Regions from separate parts of the Duganella sp. GW821-FHT07G03 genome, predicted to be linked through region 4. Evidence: predicted binding sites of a transcription regulator. Region 4 holds the regulator's gene; each other region holds the start of a gene.
The links. Region 4 encodes LexA, which represses DNA repair genes until DNA is damaged. Its sites were predicted from a motif close to ACTGTATNNNNATACAGT; they were not measured.
Positions count from the first base shown of each region.

Region 1: AC07OK_RS09955 (DNA topoisomerase IV subunit B) is a predicted target of LexA. The motif match lies at 2,356-2,373, and genes of this name have one in related genera.
Region 2: AC07OK_RS25405 (error-prone DNA polymerase) is a predicted target of LexA. The motif match lies at 1,840-1,857, and genes of this name have one in related genera.
Region 3: recA (recombinase RecA) is a predicted target of LexA. The motif match lies at 1,751-1,768, and genes of this name have one in related genera.

Region 1 covers NZ_JBWKQE010000005.1:279,365-283,575, forward strand. The annotation lists gene AC07OK_RS09935 (hypothetical protein) at 1-458, shown strand, start outside; gene AC07OK_RS09940 (TorF family putative porin) at 694-1,455, opposite strand; gene AC07OK_RS09945 (hypothetical protein) at 1,499-1,870, opposite strand; gene AC07OK_RS09950 (hypothetical protein) at 1,867-2,184, opposite strand; gene AC07OK_RS09955 (DNA topoisomerase IV subunit B) at 2,399-4,211, shown strand, end outside.
Region 2 covers NZ_JBWKQE010000025.1:36,030-40,240, reverse strand. The annotation lists gene AC07OK_RS25410 (TonB-dependent receptor plug domain-containing protein) at 1-1,517, opposite strand, end outside; gene AC07OK_RS25405 (error-prone DNA polymerase) at 1,866-4,211, shown strand, end outside.
Region 3 covers NZ_JBWKQE010000002.1:125,130-129,340, reverse strand. The annotation lists gene AC07OK_RS04445 (sensor histidine kinase) at 1-958, opposite strand, end outside; gene AC07OK_RS04440 (response regulator) at 955-1,635, opposite strand; gene recA (recombinase RecA) at 1,818-2,945, shown strand; gene recX (recombination regulator RecX) at 3,022-3,474, shown strand; gene AC07OK_RS04425 (DUF2889 domain-containing protein) at 3,729-4,211, shown strand, end outside.
Region 4 covers NZ_JBWKQE010000004.1:152,528-156,738, reverse strand. The annotation lists gene AC07OK_RS07875 (cystathionine gamma-synthase family protein) at 1-613, shown strand, start outside; gene AC07OK_RS07870 (hypothetical protein) at 673-1,167, shown strand; gene AC07OK_RS07865 (serine hydrolase domain-containing protein) at 1,189-1,731, shown strand; gene lexA (transcriptional repressor LexA) at 1,735-2,373, opposite strand; gene rpsF (30S ribosomal protein S6) at 2,614-3,000, shown strand; gene priB (primosomal replication protein N) at 3,019-3,324, shown strand; gene rpsR (30S ribosomal protein S18) at 3,340-3,630, shown strand; gene rplI (50S ribosomal protein L9) at 3,665-4,117, shown strand.

The DNA.
Region 1 (4,211 bases), on a different contig from region 4:
ACCCCGGCGCCTACGATCCGCATCTGTACGACGACCTGGTGATCGACGCCTCCGACCGCGACGCCGACGCGGCGCTGGCCCGCGCGGCCGTCATCGTGGCGCTGGTGCGCCCGGCCGAAATAGAACAAGGCCGCCACGCCGACTTCCTGACCCGGCTTCGACGTGCGCAAGAGCTCAATCCTTGCGCCCGCGTGCTGGTGACCGTGGCGCACGGCAGCAAGCCGCTGACGCCGCACCAGACCGGATGCCTGCTGGTGTTCGTCGCGCAAATCCCCGGCGCGCGCCTGGCCGACACGCTGGAACTCGACCAGCGCGGCACCTACCATTCCCACCACAGCGAACTGGAACTGGACTCGCGCAAGACGGCCTATGTGCTGTGCGCCCCGGAAGTGCGCCATCTCTACAGCGAAGTATTCCGCGGCGGCGGCGCCAAGGCTTACACATGGGGGTCGCCCTAAAATCGGTTTTTACTAAGCGCTGCTAACCACTGCTGCGGTGTTTAGCGGCGTTTAGTTCCGAAATATCGCGGACTCGCACGAAATATCGATGGTTAGCATTGGGTAGTAGTGGTTATCGCGTTTTAGTAACAGTCGAAAAAACAGGCCCCGCCCTCCGCATACCTAACGTCGCGGGCAAAAAAGAAAAGGGGCGCGCGCAACGCGCCGCCCCTTTGAAGACCGGATGCTAGACCGATCAGAACACTTTGCTGATGGTCAGCTGCAGCGCGGTCTTGCCCAGGAATTTGCCGTTGGCCGGCGAAGCGTAGGCGGTTTTATCGGCGTTGGTGCCGATCACCGCCAGCGCGCCGGTCACCACGCCGAAGTCCTTGGTGGCGCCGATTTTCCAGTCGCTATAGCTGGCCGCGCCGTTGTGCTTGACGTTCTGGTGGCCGGCATGCAGGTTGACGGTGTAGCCCTCGCCCGCCTCGATGTTGGCGCCCAAGTCCAGATAGCCGCTGTTCTTGCTGTCGACAAAACCAAACAGATTCGTCACCGAGTGCGAATACTTGATATAAGCCGGGCCATAACCCAGCTGGCCATACACCTCGGTGGTGTTGGCGTTGGCGAAGCCGCTGACGTGCGACAGGTCGTTCGACGGGTAGACATAGGTCAGCACGCCCACGTCGTAGGACACATCGGCGCTGATCTGGCCGCGTTTGCCGGCGTAGATATCCCACTCGATGTCGCCGCTGCCGCCGGCGTCCTTGGTCCATTTGATGGTCGACAGCCAGGTGCCGGCGTAGAAGCCGGTCGGGTTGTTGGTGTAGTCAAAGCCGCCTTGCAGGGCTGGTTTCAGGCGCGTCTGCGAAATGCCGCGATAGCGGTAGTCGCTGATCACCGCGGCGTTGAAGCTGGTCTCATTATCCGGCTTGGCGGCCGGCGCTGCATCCTCGGCGTAAGCCTGCGTGCCCGTGAAAGCAGCGACGACGGCTGCGGCGAGTATCAATTTCTTCATGATGCGGTCTTTCTGTTGGTGGTTAGATCAAGTGGTAAAAACATCAAACGGTAAAAACTTCGCGGTACAGGGCGTCCATATCGGCCGGCGCCTGTCCGTGGATAACGGTGCTGGCCAGCGTGGCCGACATCACCTGTGCCACATAGGCGCGCACCGCGGCGCGCTCGGACTCCGTGGGTTCGCCGGCGCCGCCGACCAGCACAAACAGCACGTGCAAGCCGGGATTGAACATGCGCGCGGCATTCAAACGGGCGATCAGCTGGTAGCGGGTCGACAGGTCGGCCTGGTCCGGCTTCAGCGGCACCACCGCCAGCCGCGCGGCGGCCAGCGCGGCCCGGCTCTCGGCGCTGTCGCGGCCCTCGGTATCGACCAGCACCGCCGCGCCGTCGTGCCGCCTGGCGGCCGTCACGATCATGCAGCGCCCCGCGCCCTGAAGCTGAAGCGGCCGAATTCGGCGCCGGGCAATGCCTGCATCACCGCCTCCATCACCCGCGCCACCAGCGATTCGCCCACGCACAGCCACACTTTCATGCGGGCGCCGTGTTCGCAGGCCTCGATGCGCATGAACTCCAGCGCGTCGCCGCAAATGCGCATCACCATCTGGCGCAGCGCCGTCACGGCGCTGGTGTCGACGGTCAGCTGCATCACGCAGGCCGGCGCCGTTTTGCGATAGTCGGTGGCCCAAATCGAGCGGCGCTGGGCCGCCCTGGTATGGAAGAAAGCATGCATATCGAACCCCTGGATTGATCGTTGCGATACAAAACAGCTTATCGATGGCGCCGTAAAAACGGTCTAAAAAGGCGGGCCGTGGTTGTAAACATCGTGTATAAATTGGCCCGCGCCGTTTTTTTGCCGCGATTACGCCCGGTTGAGGATAGAATACGCAAACGTCCGCATAAAACTGTACATAAACCCAGTATCGAAATTACAAGCTTGATCACGTATGGCCACTAAAAAACCAGTTTCCGACTACAGCGAAGCATCCATCCGGGTCCTCAAGGGCCTCGAACCCGTCAAGCAACGCCCGGGTATGTACACCCGCACCGAGAATCCGCTGCACATCATCCAGGAGGTGATCGACAATGCCTCGGATGAGGCGCTGGGCGGACATTGCAAAAACATTATCGTCACGCAGAACGCCGACGGCAGCATCACCGTCGAAGACGACGGCCGCGGCATCCCGGTCGGCCTGCACCCCGAAGAGGGCGTGCCGACGGTGGAAATCGTGTTCACCCGCCTGCACGCGGGCGGCAAATTCGACAAGGGTTCGGGCGGCGCCTACGCCTTCTCCGGCGGTTTGCACGGCGTCGGCGTGTCGGTCACCAACGCGCTGTCCAAGCGCCTGGAGATCACCGTCTGGCGCAAGGAGCCCGACGGCACCGGCCTGCACAAGCTGGCCTTCGAGCACGGCGACGTGGTCGAGCCGCTGTCCTCCGTGGTCGCGCCGCGCGACGGCAAAAAGTCCGGCACCCGCGTCACCGCCTGGCCGGACGCCAAATATTTCGACTCCCCCGCCATCTCGCAGACCGAGTTGCAGCGCCTGTTGCGCTCCAAGGCCGTGCTGCTGCCGGGTGTGACCGTCACGCTGACCAACGCCAAGACCGGCGAATCGCAGGTCTGGCAGTACAACGACGGCCTGCGCGGCTACCTGACCGAGGCGCTGGCCCAGGCCACCGACGGCGAGACCCTGATCCCGCTGTTCGAAGGCGCGCAGTTCGCCGGCCCGGACGCCGAAGGCTTCGCCGAGGGCGAAGGCGCGGCCTGGGTGGTGGCATGGACCGAACAAGGCGCCGTGGTGCGCGAATCCTACGTCAACCTGATCCCCACGCCCAACGGCGGCACCCACGAATCGGGCCTGCGCGACGGCTTGTACGGCGCGGTGAAGAGCTTCGTCGAGATGCACTCGCTGCTGCCCAAAGGCGTCAAGCTGCTGCCGGAAGACGTGTTCGCGCGCGTCTCCTTCGTGCTGTCCGCAAAAGTGCTGGACCCGCAGTTCCAGGGCCAGATCAAGGAACGCCTGAACTCCCGCGACGCCGTGCGCCTGGTCTCGACCTATTCGAAGCCGGCGCTGGAGCTGTGGCTGAACCACCACGTCGACTACGGCAAGAAGCTGGCCGAACTGGTCATCAAGCAGGCGCAATCGCGTCTGCGCTCGCTGCAAAAGGTCGAGAAGAAGAAATCGTCCGGCGTGGCCGTTTTGCCGGGCAAGCTGACCGACTGCGAATCGACCGACGTCGCCCGCACCGAACTGTTCCTGGTCGAGGGCGACTCGGCGGGCGGTTCGGCCAAGATGGGCCGCGACAAGGAATTCCAGGCCATCCTGCCGCTGCGCGGCAAGGTGCTCAACTCCTGGGAAACCGATCGCGATCGCCTGTTCGCCAACAACGAGATCCACGACATCTCGGTGGCGATCGGCGTCGATCCGCACAGCGCCGACAGCATGCCGGATCTCTCCGGTCTGCGTTACGGCAAGATCTGCATCCTCTCCGATGCGGACGTCGACGGCTCGCACATCCAGGTCTTGTTATTGACGCTGTTCTTCAAGCACTTCCCCGGCCTGATCGCCAACGGGAATATCTGCATCGCCCGGCCGCCGCTGTACCGCGTCGACGCGCCGGCGCGCGGCAAGAAGCCGATCCAGAAGCTGTACGCGCTCGACGCCGGCGAACTGGTGGCGATCGAGGACAAGCTGCGCAAGGACGGCCTGAAGGAAGGCGCCTGGTCGATCTCGCGCTTCAAGGGCCTGGGCGAGATGA
Region 2 (4,211 bases), on a different contig from region 4:
CCGCCGTTGGGCGCCAGCACCACGTCGGTCGGCACGCCGCCGATGAAGTCGGTGAAGGTCGACGAGAAATAAACTTGTTGCAGCGACGGCGCGCGGAAGCCGGTGCTGCCCGAACCGCGCAGCAGCACGCTGTCGGCCACGCGCACGCTGCCGGCCAGCTTGCCGGTGACGGTCGAGCCGAAGTCGCTGAACTTCTCGTAGCGCAGCGCGCCCTGCAGCTTGACGATCTTGCTCAGGTCCGCTTCCAGGTCGAGGTAGGCGGCGGTGCTGTGGCGCTTGGCGTTGACCTGGTCGGCCGGCTGGAAGCCGGGGAAGCCCTGGCTGCCGGCGTTGCCTCCGAAGCCGATGCCGTCGACGTCGTTGTATGAACCCGGCTCGCCGGCGAAGATCTTGTAGTTCTCGCTGCGGTACTCGCCGCCGAAGGCGACGTTCAGGCCGTCGCCGACCAGGCCGTCGTAGTAGTGGTTCAGGTCGAGGTTGGTGGTCAGTTGCTGGAACGAGAAGCCGCCCGCGTCGAAGCGGTCCGGGCTGATGCCCTTGCCGCCGGCCAGCAAGTCCTTGTTGGCGATCGAGGCGTTGATCGTATGGCTGATGTTGTAGCGCATCTTGTTGTAGCCATAGGTCTGCGACACATCCAGGTTCCAGTCGCCCACCGTGCTGCGATGGCCGAGGATGGCGTACTGGTCGTCGATGTCGGCGTTGATGAACGGCACGAAGCCGTTCGGGTACATGGCCGCCGAGTTACGGCTCGGGATGTCGTCGGAACCGATGCCGCCGCGCGCGAAGGCGGCGCTGGAGGCGTTGCGGGTCTGGCCGCCGGCGGTGAAGTACAGCTTGCCCGTGCCGGTGGTCGGCAGTTCGCCGTTCAGGTAGATGGTCTGGTTCTTGGTCTTGGTGTCGCCGATGATGCGCGGGTTGTCGGCCTCGGCGCGGTTGGAACGGCCGCGGTCCAGGTATTCGCCGGTGATGCCGAGCGTGCCGCCGTTGCCGATCTCGAAGCCGCAGTAGGCCGAGGTCATGTAGTTCTTGCCGTCGCGCTTGGAGTATTCGCTGAAGCCGGCGACGGCTTCGCAACCCTTGCTTTTCTTCAGGCCGATGTCGATCACGCCGGCGATGGCGTCCGAGCCGTACTGGGCGGCGGCGCCGTCGCGCAGCACCTGCACGTCCTTGATCGCCAGCAGCGGAATGGTGTTCATGTCGGTGCCGGTGTTGCCGCGGTTGCGCGCGCCGAACAGGTTGACCAGCGCGGTGGTGTGGCGGCGCTTGCCGTTGACCAGCACCAGGGTCTGGTCGGAACCGAGGCCGCGCAGCGCGGCGGAGTCGACCAGGTCGGCGCCGTCGGAGCCGCTCTGGCGGGTCGAGTTGAACGATGGCGAGATGTAAGTCAGCGTTTGCGCCAGGTCGAACTGGCCGCCTTGTTCTGTGGACTTGCTCATCGGGATGATATCGACCGGCACCACGGTGTCGGTGGACGAGGTGGTCGCGCGGCGCGAGCCGACCACGCTGACCGATTGCATCGGGGTGTCTGGCTTGGCTTCCTGTGCGGACTGCGCGAAAGCGGATGGTGCGAGGCTGAGGGCGGCTGCGCCGTAAAGGCTGAGCAGTACTGCATGACGTAATGGCGTATTGGCGAACAAGTTTTCTCTCCCGTGAAAAAACTGATTCTAGTCAAATAGCTCATGAGCACATGACTTTTTTGACAATTTTACATTCAAACTTTATTTACTGTTGTTTTGTCGCGCCAGAGTGACGCCGGCACTACGTAATGCTACGTAGCGCCATAGTTTTAGCCAATTATTGCTTCATCTATCAGCTGGCATCCGGCGCAGGATGTACTATACTGTATAAAAACACAGTATCAAGTCATGACATCTATTAGCACGCCGACCATGCAGGGCTTGCCGGCCTATGCCGAGCTGTTCTGCCTGACCAACTTCTCCTTCCTGCAAGGCGCCTCCAGCGCCGAGGAGCTGGTCGCGCGCGCCGTGCAGCTGGACTACGCCGCCCTGGCCATCACCGACGAATGCTCGCTGGCCGGCGTAGTGCGCGCTCACGCCCAAGCCAGGGAGGCCGGCCTGCCGCTGCTGATCGGCAGCCATTTCCACCTCAAGCATCCCGACGGCAGCCCGGCCTTGTCGCTGATCGCGCTGGCGCAGGACCGCGAGGGCTACGGCAATCTCTGCGAGCTCATCACGATAGCGCGCAACCGGGTCGCCAAGGGCAGCTACCTGTTGACGCCGGCCGACCTGGCCGCGCCGCCGCCGGCCTACGCCCACTTGAAAGGCTTGCCCGGCTGCCTGATGATTTTGCTGCCGCATTACCCGGCGTTCCAGCCGGACGACGTCGACCGCCTGCACGCGCAGGCGGCGTGGATGGAGGTGACGTTTCCGGGCCGTAGCTGGATGGGCCTGAACCTGTTGCAGCGCGCGCTGGACGAGGCGCACCGCCTCAGCATCGACGAGGTGGCGCTGCAGCACGGCATGCGGGTGGTGGCGCTCGGGCATGTGTGCATGCACGTGCGCTCGCGCAAGCCCTTGCTCGACACCTTGTGCGCGGTGCGGGTCGGCAAGCCGGTGGCCGAGTGCGGCTACGCGCTGGCGCAGAACGCCGAGCAGCACCTGCGCTCGCGGCTGCGGCTGGCGAACCTGTATCCGCCGCAGGCGCTGGCGGAAACGCTGAACATCGCGCGGCAGTGCCGCTTCAACTTGAGCGAGCTGCGCTACGAATATCCGCACGAGCTGGTGCCGCCGGGCCACACGCCGGGCAGCTATCTGCGGCAGGAAGTGTATGCCGGCGCGCAGCGGCGCTTTCCGGCCGGCCTGTCCGACAAGGTGCGCGGGCAGATCGAGAAGGAGCTGGCGCTGATCCGCGAGCTGAAATACGAGCCTTACTTCCTCACGGTCTACGACATCGTCCGCTTTGCCCGTTCGCAGGACATCCTGTGCCAGGGCAGGGGATCGGCGGCCAACTCGGTGGTCTGTTATTGCCTCGGCGTGACCGAGGTCGATCCCGAGCGCAGCAATATGCTGACTGGGCGTTTCATTTCCAAGGAGCGCGACGAGCCGCCGGATATCGATGTCGACTTCGAGCACCAGCGGCGCGAGGAAGTGATCCAGTACATCTACAAGAAATACGGCGCGGACCGGGCCGCGCTGGCGGCCGTCGTCATCAGCTATCGGCCCAAGAGCGCGCTGCGCGACAGCGGCAAGGCGCTGGGCGTGGACCTGGCCATCGTCGAGAAGGTGGCCAAGGCGCACCACTGGTTCGACGGCCGCGACGACCTGCTGGGCCGGCTGGCCGAGTGCGGGCTGGACCCGGAGTCGCAACTGGCCCAGCAATGGGCCGCGCTGGCGGTGACCTTGCTGGGCTTCCCGCGCCACCTGTCGCAGCACCCCGGCGGCTTCGTCATCTCGCACGAAAAGCTGTCGCGGCTGGTGCCGATCGAGGCGGCGACCATGGAAGGGCGCTGCGTGATCCAGTGGGATAAGGACGACCTGGAAGAGCTGGGACTGATGAAGGTGGACGTGCTGGCGCTGGGCATGCTATCGGCGCTGCGGCGCGCGCTGGCGCTGGTGGGCGCGCAGCGCGGCGCGCCGTTCCGCATGCAGGACATCCCCGCCGAGGACGCCGCCACCTACGACATGATGTGCGAGGCCGACACCATCGGCGTGTTCCAGATCGAATCGCGCGCGCAGATGAGCATGCTGCCGCGCCTGCGGCCACGGGTGTTTTACGACCTGGTGATCGAGGTCGCGCTGGTGCGTCCGGGACCGATCCAGGGCGGCATGGTCCATCCCTATCTGCAACGGCGCATGCGGCGCGAGGACGTCCACTTCCCGCCGCGGCTGGAGGAGGCGCTGGGCCGCACGCTGGGCGTGCCGATCTTCCAGGAGCAGGTGATGCAGATCGCCGTCATCGCCGCCGGCTTCACCGAGGGCGAGGCCGACCAGCTGCGGCGCGCGATGGCCGCGTGGAAGCGCAAGGGCGGGGTCGACAAATACCAGCAGCGCATCATGGACGGCATGCGCGAGCGCGGCTACGACGAAGCGTTCGCGGCCGCCATCTGCAGCCAGATCCAGGGCTTCGGCGAATACGGCTTTCCCGAATCGCACGCCGCCAGTTTCGCGCTGCTGACCTATGCCAGTTCCTGGCTCAAGTGCCACGAGCCGGCCGCCTTCCTGTGCGCCTTGCTCAACAGCCAGCCGATGGGT
Region 3 (4,211 bases), on a different contig from region 4:
TGGCCGCCTCCGAGCTCTTGGCCAGCTGCTCCAGCGAGCGGTGGATTTCGCCGCTGTCGGTTTGGCGCAGCGCCAGCTCGGACTGCATGCGCATGCCCGCCAGCGGCGTGCGCATCTGGTGCGCGGCGTCGGCGATGAAGCGCTTCTGCATCTCGATCGACAGCGACAGCCGCGCCAGCATGTCGTTGAGTGAATTGACCAGCGGCGAGATTTCCTCCGGCACCTGGTTGGAGGCGATCGGGCTCAGGTCGTCCGAGCTGCGCGCGCGTATCCGCTCCTGCAACTGCGCCAGCGGCGACAGCCCGCGCGACAGCGCAAACCACACCAGGGCCAGCACGATGGGCAGGATGATGAACTGCGGCAGGATCACGCCCTTGATGATGGCGTTGGCCAGCTGGCCGCGCTTTTCCAGCGTCTCGGCCACCTGCACCAGCGCCAGCTGCTCGTCGCCGCTGTTGTGCTCCAGCCGCACGTAGGCGTAGGCCACGCGCACCGGCGTGCCGTGCATGGTGTCGTTGCGGAAGCGCACGCTGCCGCGCGGCTTGTCGTCCTCGTCGATGACCGGCGGCGGCAGGTCGCGGTCGCCGTCGACGAGTTCGCCGCGCGGGCCCTGGATCTGGAAGTAGACGTTGTCGACATCGTCGGCGCGCAGGATGTCGCGGGCCGGGCCGGACAGTCCCTTGATGACCTTGCCGTCCACCGCGCGCACCTGCTGCGCCAGCACGGTGACGCTGTCTTCCAGCGCATGGTCGAACGGCTGGTTGGCGATGGACTTGGCCACCAGGTAGGTGATCGCGATGCTCATCGGCCACAGCAGCAGCAACGGCGCCAGCATCCAGTCCAGGATCTCGCCGAACAGCGAGTGCTGGATGCCTTCGTCCGCCTCGGGCGCCGGCGGCTGGTATTCCAGATCCTTGGCCAGATCCGGCTGCGCTGGCGGTGCGGCCGGCGGTGTCACTTGGGCGCGTCCGTATATTTTTCGAGACAGTAGCCGAGGCCGCGCACGGTGGCGATGCGGATGCCGCCGATCTCGATCTTCTTGCGCAGCCGGTGCACATAGACCTCGATGGCGTTGTTGCTCACTTCCTCGCCCCATTCGCACAGGTGGTCGACCAGCTGTTCCTTGGACACCAGCCGGCCGCTGCGCGCCAGCAGGATTTCCAGCAGGCCCAGTTCGCGCGCCGACAGGTCCAGCATCTGCTCGTTGATGTAGGCGCTGCGGCCGACCTGGTCGTAGCTCAGCGGCCCGTGCCTGACCACGGTGGCGCCGCCGCCGGCGCCGCGCCGGGTCAGCGCCCGCACCCGCGCCTCCAGCTCGGACAGCGCGAAGGGCTTGGCCATGTAGTCGTCGGCGCCGAGGTCGAGGCCGTTGACGCGCTGCTCGATCGAGTCGGCCGCCGTCAAGATCAGCACCGGCAGCAGCGAGGCGCGCGCGCGCAGGCGGCGCAGCACCTCCAGCCCGGACAGCTTGGGCAGGCCCAGGTCGAGGATCAGCAGGTCGAATTCCTGGGTGGACAGGGCGGTGTCGGCTTCCTGGCCGTTGCTGACGCAATCGATGGCGTAGCCGGACTGGCGCAGCGAGCGGGTCAGGCCGTCGGCCAGCACGCTGTCGTCCTCGGCAAGTAAAATTCGCATTATGTAGACACTCCAACACTCCGGCTGCAGAAGATTCTATTGTGTTTCATTTTGCGCAAGGTGGCGAGTTTTTGTGCAATCTCAAAATTGTTTAAAAATCGTGCTTGCATTAAGCACTGTTTTTTTATACAGTGCTGCCTGTACCGACGAATTTGCACCCACCTACTGGTTGAAAGAACATTATGGACGATAAAAAAGCTGTTGTACCTGCATCAGAAAAAGCCAAGGCGCTGGCCGCCGCGCTGGCCCAAATCGAGAAGCAATTCGGCAAAGGCTCCGTAATGCGCATGGACGCCAACACGCCGATCGAGGACGTGCAGGTCGTGTCGACCGGTTCGCTCGGCCTCGATATCGCCCTGGGCGTCGGCGGCTTGCCGCGCGGCCGCGTGGTGGAAATCTACGGCCCTGAATCGTCGGGCAAAACCACGCTGACCCTGCAAACTATTGCTGAAATGCAAAAGCTGGGCGGCACCTGCGCCTTCATCGACGCCGAACACGCGCTGGACGTCGGCTACGCACAGAAACTGGGCGTCAACCTGCACGAGCTGCTGATCTCGCAGCCGGACACCGGCGAACAAGCGCTGGAAATCTGCGACGCGCTGGTGCGCTCCGGTTCGGTCGACCTGGTGGTCATCGACTCGGTCGCCGCGCTGACGCCACGCGCCGAGATCGAAGGCGACATGGGCGATTCGCTGCCGGGCCTGCAAGCCCGCCTGATGTCCCAGGCGCTGCGCAAGCTGACCGGTTCGATCAACCGCACCAACACCCTGGTCATCTTCATCAACCAGATCCGCATGAAGATCGGCGTCATGTTCGGCAGCCCGGAGACCACCACCGGCGGCAACGCGCTGAAGTTCTACGCCTCCGTGCGCCTGGACATCCGCCGCACCGGCTCGATCAAATCGGGCGACGAGGTGATCGGCAACGAAACCAAGGTCAAGGTCGTCAAGAACAAGATCGCGCCGCCGTTCAAGGAAGCGCACTTCGACATCCTGTACGGCGCCGGCACCTCGCGTGAAGGCGAGATCCTGGACCTGGGCGTGGAAGCGAAGATCGTCGAGAAGTCCGGTTCCTGGTACAGCTACAACGGCGAGCGCGTCGGCCAGGGCAAGGACAACGCCCGCATCTTCCTGCAAGAGCGTCCGGAGCTGGCGTGGGAAATCGAAAACAAGGTCCGCGAATCGCTGGGCGTGCGCGTACTGCCGCCGCTGGCCGCCGACAAGGGCGACACCGTGGTCAAGCTGAAATCGGTCGACAAGGCCGACAAGGCCGATAAAGCGGACAAAGGCGACAAGGCCGACGCCGCGTAATCAGCGTCCGCTTGATCCCGAACCACCGCGCTGTTCATTCAGCCGGTGGTTTTCTCATTGTGCAGAGGTTTTTTCTATGGCAGCACCGCAACTTAGCCTGAAGGGCCGCGCCCTGCGCTATCTGTCGATGCGCGAACACAGCCGCATGGAACTGGCCCGCAAGCTGGCGCGCTACGCGGAGGAGGGCGACGACGTCGAAGCCCTGCTCGACCTGCTGGAAAAGAACAACTGGCTGTCGCAGGAGCGTTTCTCCGAGGCGCTGATTCACCGGCGTTCGGCCCGCTTCGGCAACAGCCGCATCGTCGCCGAGCTGCAAAGCCACGGCATCAAGGGCGAGGAACTGCAGGAACTGAAGGCCGGCCTGGCCGCAGGCGAGACCGAACGCTGCGTCGAGGTCTGGAACCGCAAGTTCGGCATCGTGGCCGCCGATCCGCAGGAGCGCAACAAACAGATGCGCTTCCTGCTGCAACGGGGATTCTCCCAGCGCGCCGTGCAAACCGCCCTGAAAGGCGCGCCGGAAGACGATTGAGCCGCTGCCGCGCCGCACCATGCAATGTTTCCATGACTGAAATAAGACTGGTGAATTTCTTGTAAAAACGATCTCAAAACGGCCATTTTTCCTTCCAAAAGATATGTTCTGACGCAACTGGAGGTCTTGATGTGCTACACTTTTGGGGTTTTTGCAGCGCCGCAGGTGCGGTAGTTGTCCGTAGAAGCTGCGGACACGTGCGATCAGCACATGGCTGCTTACTAAATTTCTGTCGCGAGAGCGGCATCGGTCTTATGTCCCTGTCAACCCCAGTTAACCGACGTGCGCTCCGGCACACGCGCGCAATTGCCGTCCAAGCGTACGCACGCGATGACGGGCTGTGGGATCTCGACGCCCATATCACCGACATCAAAGTGATCGACACCGTGCTGGCCTCCGGCCCACGTGCCGCCGGCACCCCTCTGCATGACCTGCACCTGCGTTTGACCGTTGATCTGCAACTGAACATTGTCGATGCCGAAGCCGCATCCGATGCCGTTCCGTATCCCGGCCACTGCGACACCATCGCCCCCGATTATAAAAAACAGCTCGTCGGCCTGAACCTGATGAAGGGTTTCCGCCAGGAGCTCAAGCAACGCCTGTCCGGCATCGCCGGCTGCACCCATTTGACCGAACTGGCGCAGATCCTGCCCACGGCCGCGGTGCAGGCGTTCGCCAACGATGTCTGGTCGACCAACGACGCGGCGACCGAAAACGACGGCGTGCCGCGCCAGAAG
Region 4 (4,211 bases):
CGGCGGCCACGGCAACGCGCTGGGCGGCAGCCTGACCGACACCGGCGCCTACGACTGGACCCGCTACCCGAACATCTACGAGAACTACAAGAAGGCCGCGCCGCTGCAATGGGGGCTGGCGCAGATCCGCGCCAAGGGCTTGCGCGACTTCGGCGCCTCGCTGGCGCCGGAGGCGGCGCACCACATCGCCGTCGGCGCCGAGACGCTGGCGTTGCGCATGGAGCGCACCAGCGCCAATGCGCTGGCGCTGGCCCGGCTGCTGGAAGCGGACGAGCGCGTGGCCGCCGTCTACTACCCAGGCCTGGCGTCGCATCCGCAGCACGCCATCTCCAGCGAACTGTTCCGCAGCTTCGGCTCGCTGCTGAGCTTTGAGCTGAAGGACGGCATCGACTGCTTCGACTTCCTGAACCGCTTGAAACTGGCGATTCCAGCCTCCAACCTGGGCGACACGCGCACGCTGATCATCCCGGTGGCGCACACCATCTTCTTCGAGATGGGCGCGGAACGGCGGGCGTCGATGGGCATCGCGGAATCGCTGATACGGGTGTCGGTCGGCATCGAAGATACCGACGATCTGTTGGACGATTTCACGTGCGCACTGGAAGCTTGCTGAGCATCGCGCCGAGTTGTGATAATCTAAGCTTTCAATTTTGCTAAGCGGGAGGAGGCGTTATGAGAGCAGCATGGGTATTTGCCTTGACCGTGCTGTCGACCAACGCCTGCGCCGACGAGCAGGCCCGCCGCCTGGCCCGCCAGGCCGAGATCGAGTACTACACCAGCCGCTACGACGGCGCCGATATTTCGCTGGCCCGTTTCAACTGCCAGCCTCCCAACATGCCGATGCGCCCGGCGCAGGCCGGCGGCCCTGCCATGACGCGGGCGCTGGCCGCGTGGCGCAGCTGCTACGACCAGTTCCTTGCGAATTACAATGCCGCACTCCCGGTGGGCAAGAGCATCCCCCCCGACCTGGCCGACCTGATGACGGATGATGAAATCGACGCCGCCCAGGCCTTGATGAGCGAGGTGTTCGTGCGCGTGGCGGACGAGGCCAAGCGCCAGGCGGACGCGGTCACCTTGTCGCAGGCGGCGTGGGAGGGCCGGCGCGGCGACATCGCCTTGAGCGCGCGCGAGCTGTCGCACCTGCCGGAGACCGCAGGCAAGCGCTAAGCTGCCGTTTGGCAGGAATTGATGCAATATTGTCTTTTGCGCACCGGCGTCGATTATGAAACCCTGGTTCGCCAGCGCATCACCGGCGCGCTGGGCATGGGCAGCACGGCGATCGCATTGACGCCGGCCATGCGCCAGCACCTGGCGACCGGCTACGACATGCCGGGCAGGGTGGCGTCCAACTGGGATATGCCGGCGCTGGCCGGCATGGGCGCGCTGCGCTCGTCGACGGCGGACCTGTTGAAGTTTGTGGGCGCGAATATGGGATTGCTGAAGACGCCGCTGTACGGCGCGATGCAGGCGGCGCACCGGCCGCGTCACGCGGTCGAGGGCAAGCCGGAGTTGTCGGTGGGGCTGGGGTGGCATGTGCTGGAGCAGCACGGCTCGCACATTGTCTGGCATAAGGGCGGCACGGGCGGCTACCGCACTTATATCGGCTTCGACACCAGTGCGCAGCGCGGCGTGGTGCTGATGTCGAACTCGCACATGGGCTCGGACGACATCGCCAGGCGGGCGCTGAACAGCGCCTTCCCGCTCATCGTGCCCAAGCCGATGGCGATGTAGAGCTTAGTGCCAGCTGCGCATCAGGCCGACCGCCAGGCCTTCCAGCGCGAACTCGTCCGCTTCAGGATCGACCTTGATGATCTTGAAGTCCGGGTTTTCCGGCAGCAGTTCGACCAGCGAGCCGGTCTTGCGGTAGCGCTTGACGGTGACGTCGTTGCCGATGCGGGCCACGACGATCTGGCCGTTCTTGGCACTGTCCACTTTTTTGACGGCCAGCAGGTCGCCGTCCATGATGCCGGCGTCGCGCATCGATTCGCCGCGCACCTTCAGCAGATAGTCGGGGCGGGACGAGAACATGGCCGGATCGACGCTGTAGCTGGTTTCCAGGTTTTCCTGCGCCAGGATGGGCGAGCCGGCGGCCACGCGGCCGATCAGCGGCAGCGACATCATCAGCGACACCGGCACCTTGGACGCGGCCGGCTCGGCGTGCACGCCCAGCAGGCGGATGCCGCGCGAAGTGCCGGCGGCGATCTCGATCGCGCCCTTGCGCGCCAATGCCTGCAAATGCTCCTCGGCCGCGTTGGCGGACTTGAAGCCCAGCTCATTGGCGATTTCGGCACGGGTCGGCGGGAAGCCGGTGTTTTCGATGGCATCCTTGATCAGATTGAGAATTTGTTCCTGTCTTGCGGTGAGCTTGATCATAGAGTGCTTTAGGCCTGTGTATATAGACAGTCTGTATTTTTGTACAGTGTGAAGCGAAATGCAAGGGAATTTGTTGCTTAGCACGAAATAATTTCATGGAGGCTCGCAAGGGATGGGATTTTGCGTCCGCCCCGGGGCTGGTCTTTTGGCGGAAAAGCTGATATAGTCGCGGGCTTACCTCTTCCCACACCTGTCTTGACGCCAGGGTGGGCTATATTCACAGTCCTTAAGGGAGTTTGCATGCGTCACTATGAAATAGTATTTATCGTCCATCCGGACCAGAGCGAGCAAGTGCCCGCCATGATCGAGCGTTACAAAGCCTCGGTAACCACCCGCGGCGGCGCCGTGCACCGTGTTGAAGATTGGGGCCGTCGTCAGATGGCTTACTCGATCCAGAAACTGGCTAAAGCACACTACATCTGCCTGAACATCGAATGCGACAACGAGACCCTGGTCGAGCTGGAAACCGCCTTCAAATTCAATGATGCCGTGCTGCGTCACCTGACCGTCAAGATGAAGAAAGCGGAAACCGCTCCTTCGCCGATGATGAAGTCGGTACAACGTGAAGATGCAGCGAAATCGCATCGCACCGAAGCTCCAGCAGTTGCTGCTGCTCCTGCGGCCTAATTGTTGCCAGGAACCGAGCTGAATCAGCTCCAGTTTATTGCTCTCATCGCCGAACGGGACGCCTTGCGCTACACCCCGGCCGGCATGCCGATCGTGAATGCTGTACTCCAGCACCGATCCCAGCAGATGGAGGCAGGCATCGCCCGATTGAGCGAGTTTGAAATTTCCGCGGTTGCCGCGGGCGAGATTTCAGGCCGCTTCAGTCAGGCGCCACTGGCAGGCATGTATCAGTTCACCGGTTTTCTGAACAAGAAGAATCGCAATAGCAAAAGCCTGGTGTTTCACATCATTGATTTTAGTGCTGTCCCAGACAGCTCAATTTAGATACAGGAGCCTAAAATGGCATTCGGTAAAAAGTTCGACAAAAACAAGCTCAAGCTGAAAGAAAAGCGCAAGCAACAGAATCCTTTGTTCAAGCGTAAGAAATTCTGCCGCTTCACCGCAGCAAACGTAGAACAAGTTGACTACAAAGACGTCGACACCCTGAAAGACTTCGTCCAGGAAAACGGCAAAATCATGCCAGCACGTCTGACCGGTACCAAGGCGCACTACCAGCGTCAAGTTGACACCGCAATCAAGCGCGCTCGCTACCTCGCGCTGCTGCCTTACACCGATCTGCACCACGCTTAATTGCGTCGTCTAGATAAGATCCTGGAGAAGAACTATGCAAATCATTCTGTTAGAAAAAGTCGTCAACCTGGGCAACCTGGGTGAAGTCGTTAAAGTTAAAGACGGTTACGCACGTAACTTCCTGATTCCGCAAAAAATGGCTCGCCGCGCTACCGCGTCCGCCGTTGCTGAATTCGAAGTCAAGCGCGCTGAACTGGAAAAAGCTGCTGCTGAAAAGCTGGCTGCTGCTCAAGCCCAAGGCGAGAAACTGAACGGCATGACCGTGAACGTTTCGCAAAAAGCTGGTGTTGACGGCCGTCTGTTCGGCTCCGTCACCAACTTCGACATCGCTGAAGCGCTGACCAAAGCTGGTTTCGCTGTTGAAAAAGCTGCCGTGCGCATGCCTACCGGTCCTCTGAAGACCGTTGGCGAGCACCCAGTGAGCGTCGCTCTGCACACCGACGTGGTGGTGGAAGTGACTGTTGCTGTCGTAGGCGAAGCTGCCTAATACTTTTCCAGACGGAAACGTCTGGTAAGTGTTGCAACACATTGAAAAAGCCGGGCTTGCCCGGCTTTTTTCTCGTCATAAATTTGTAATACGG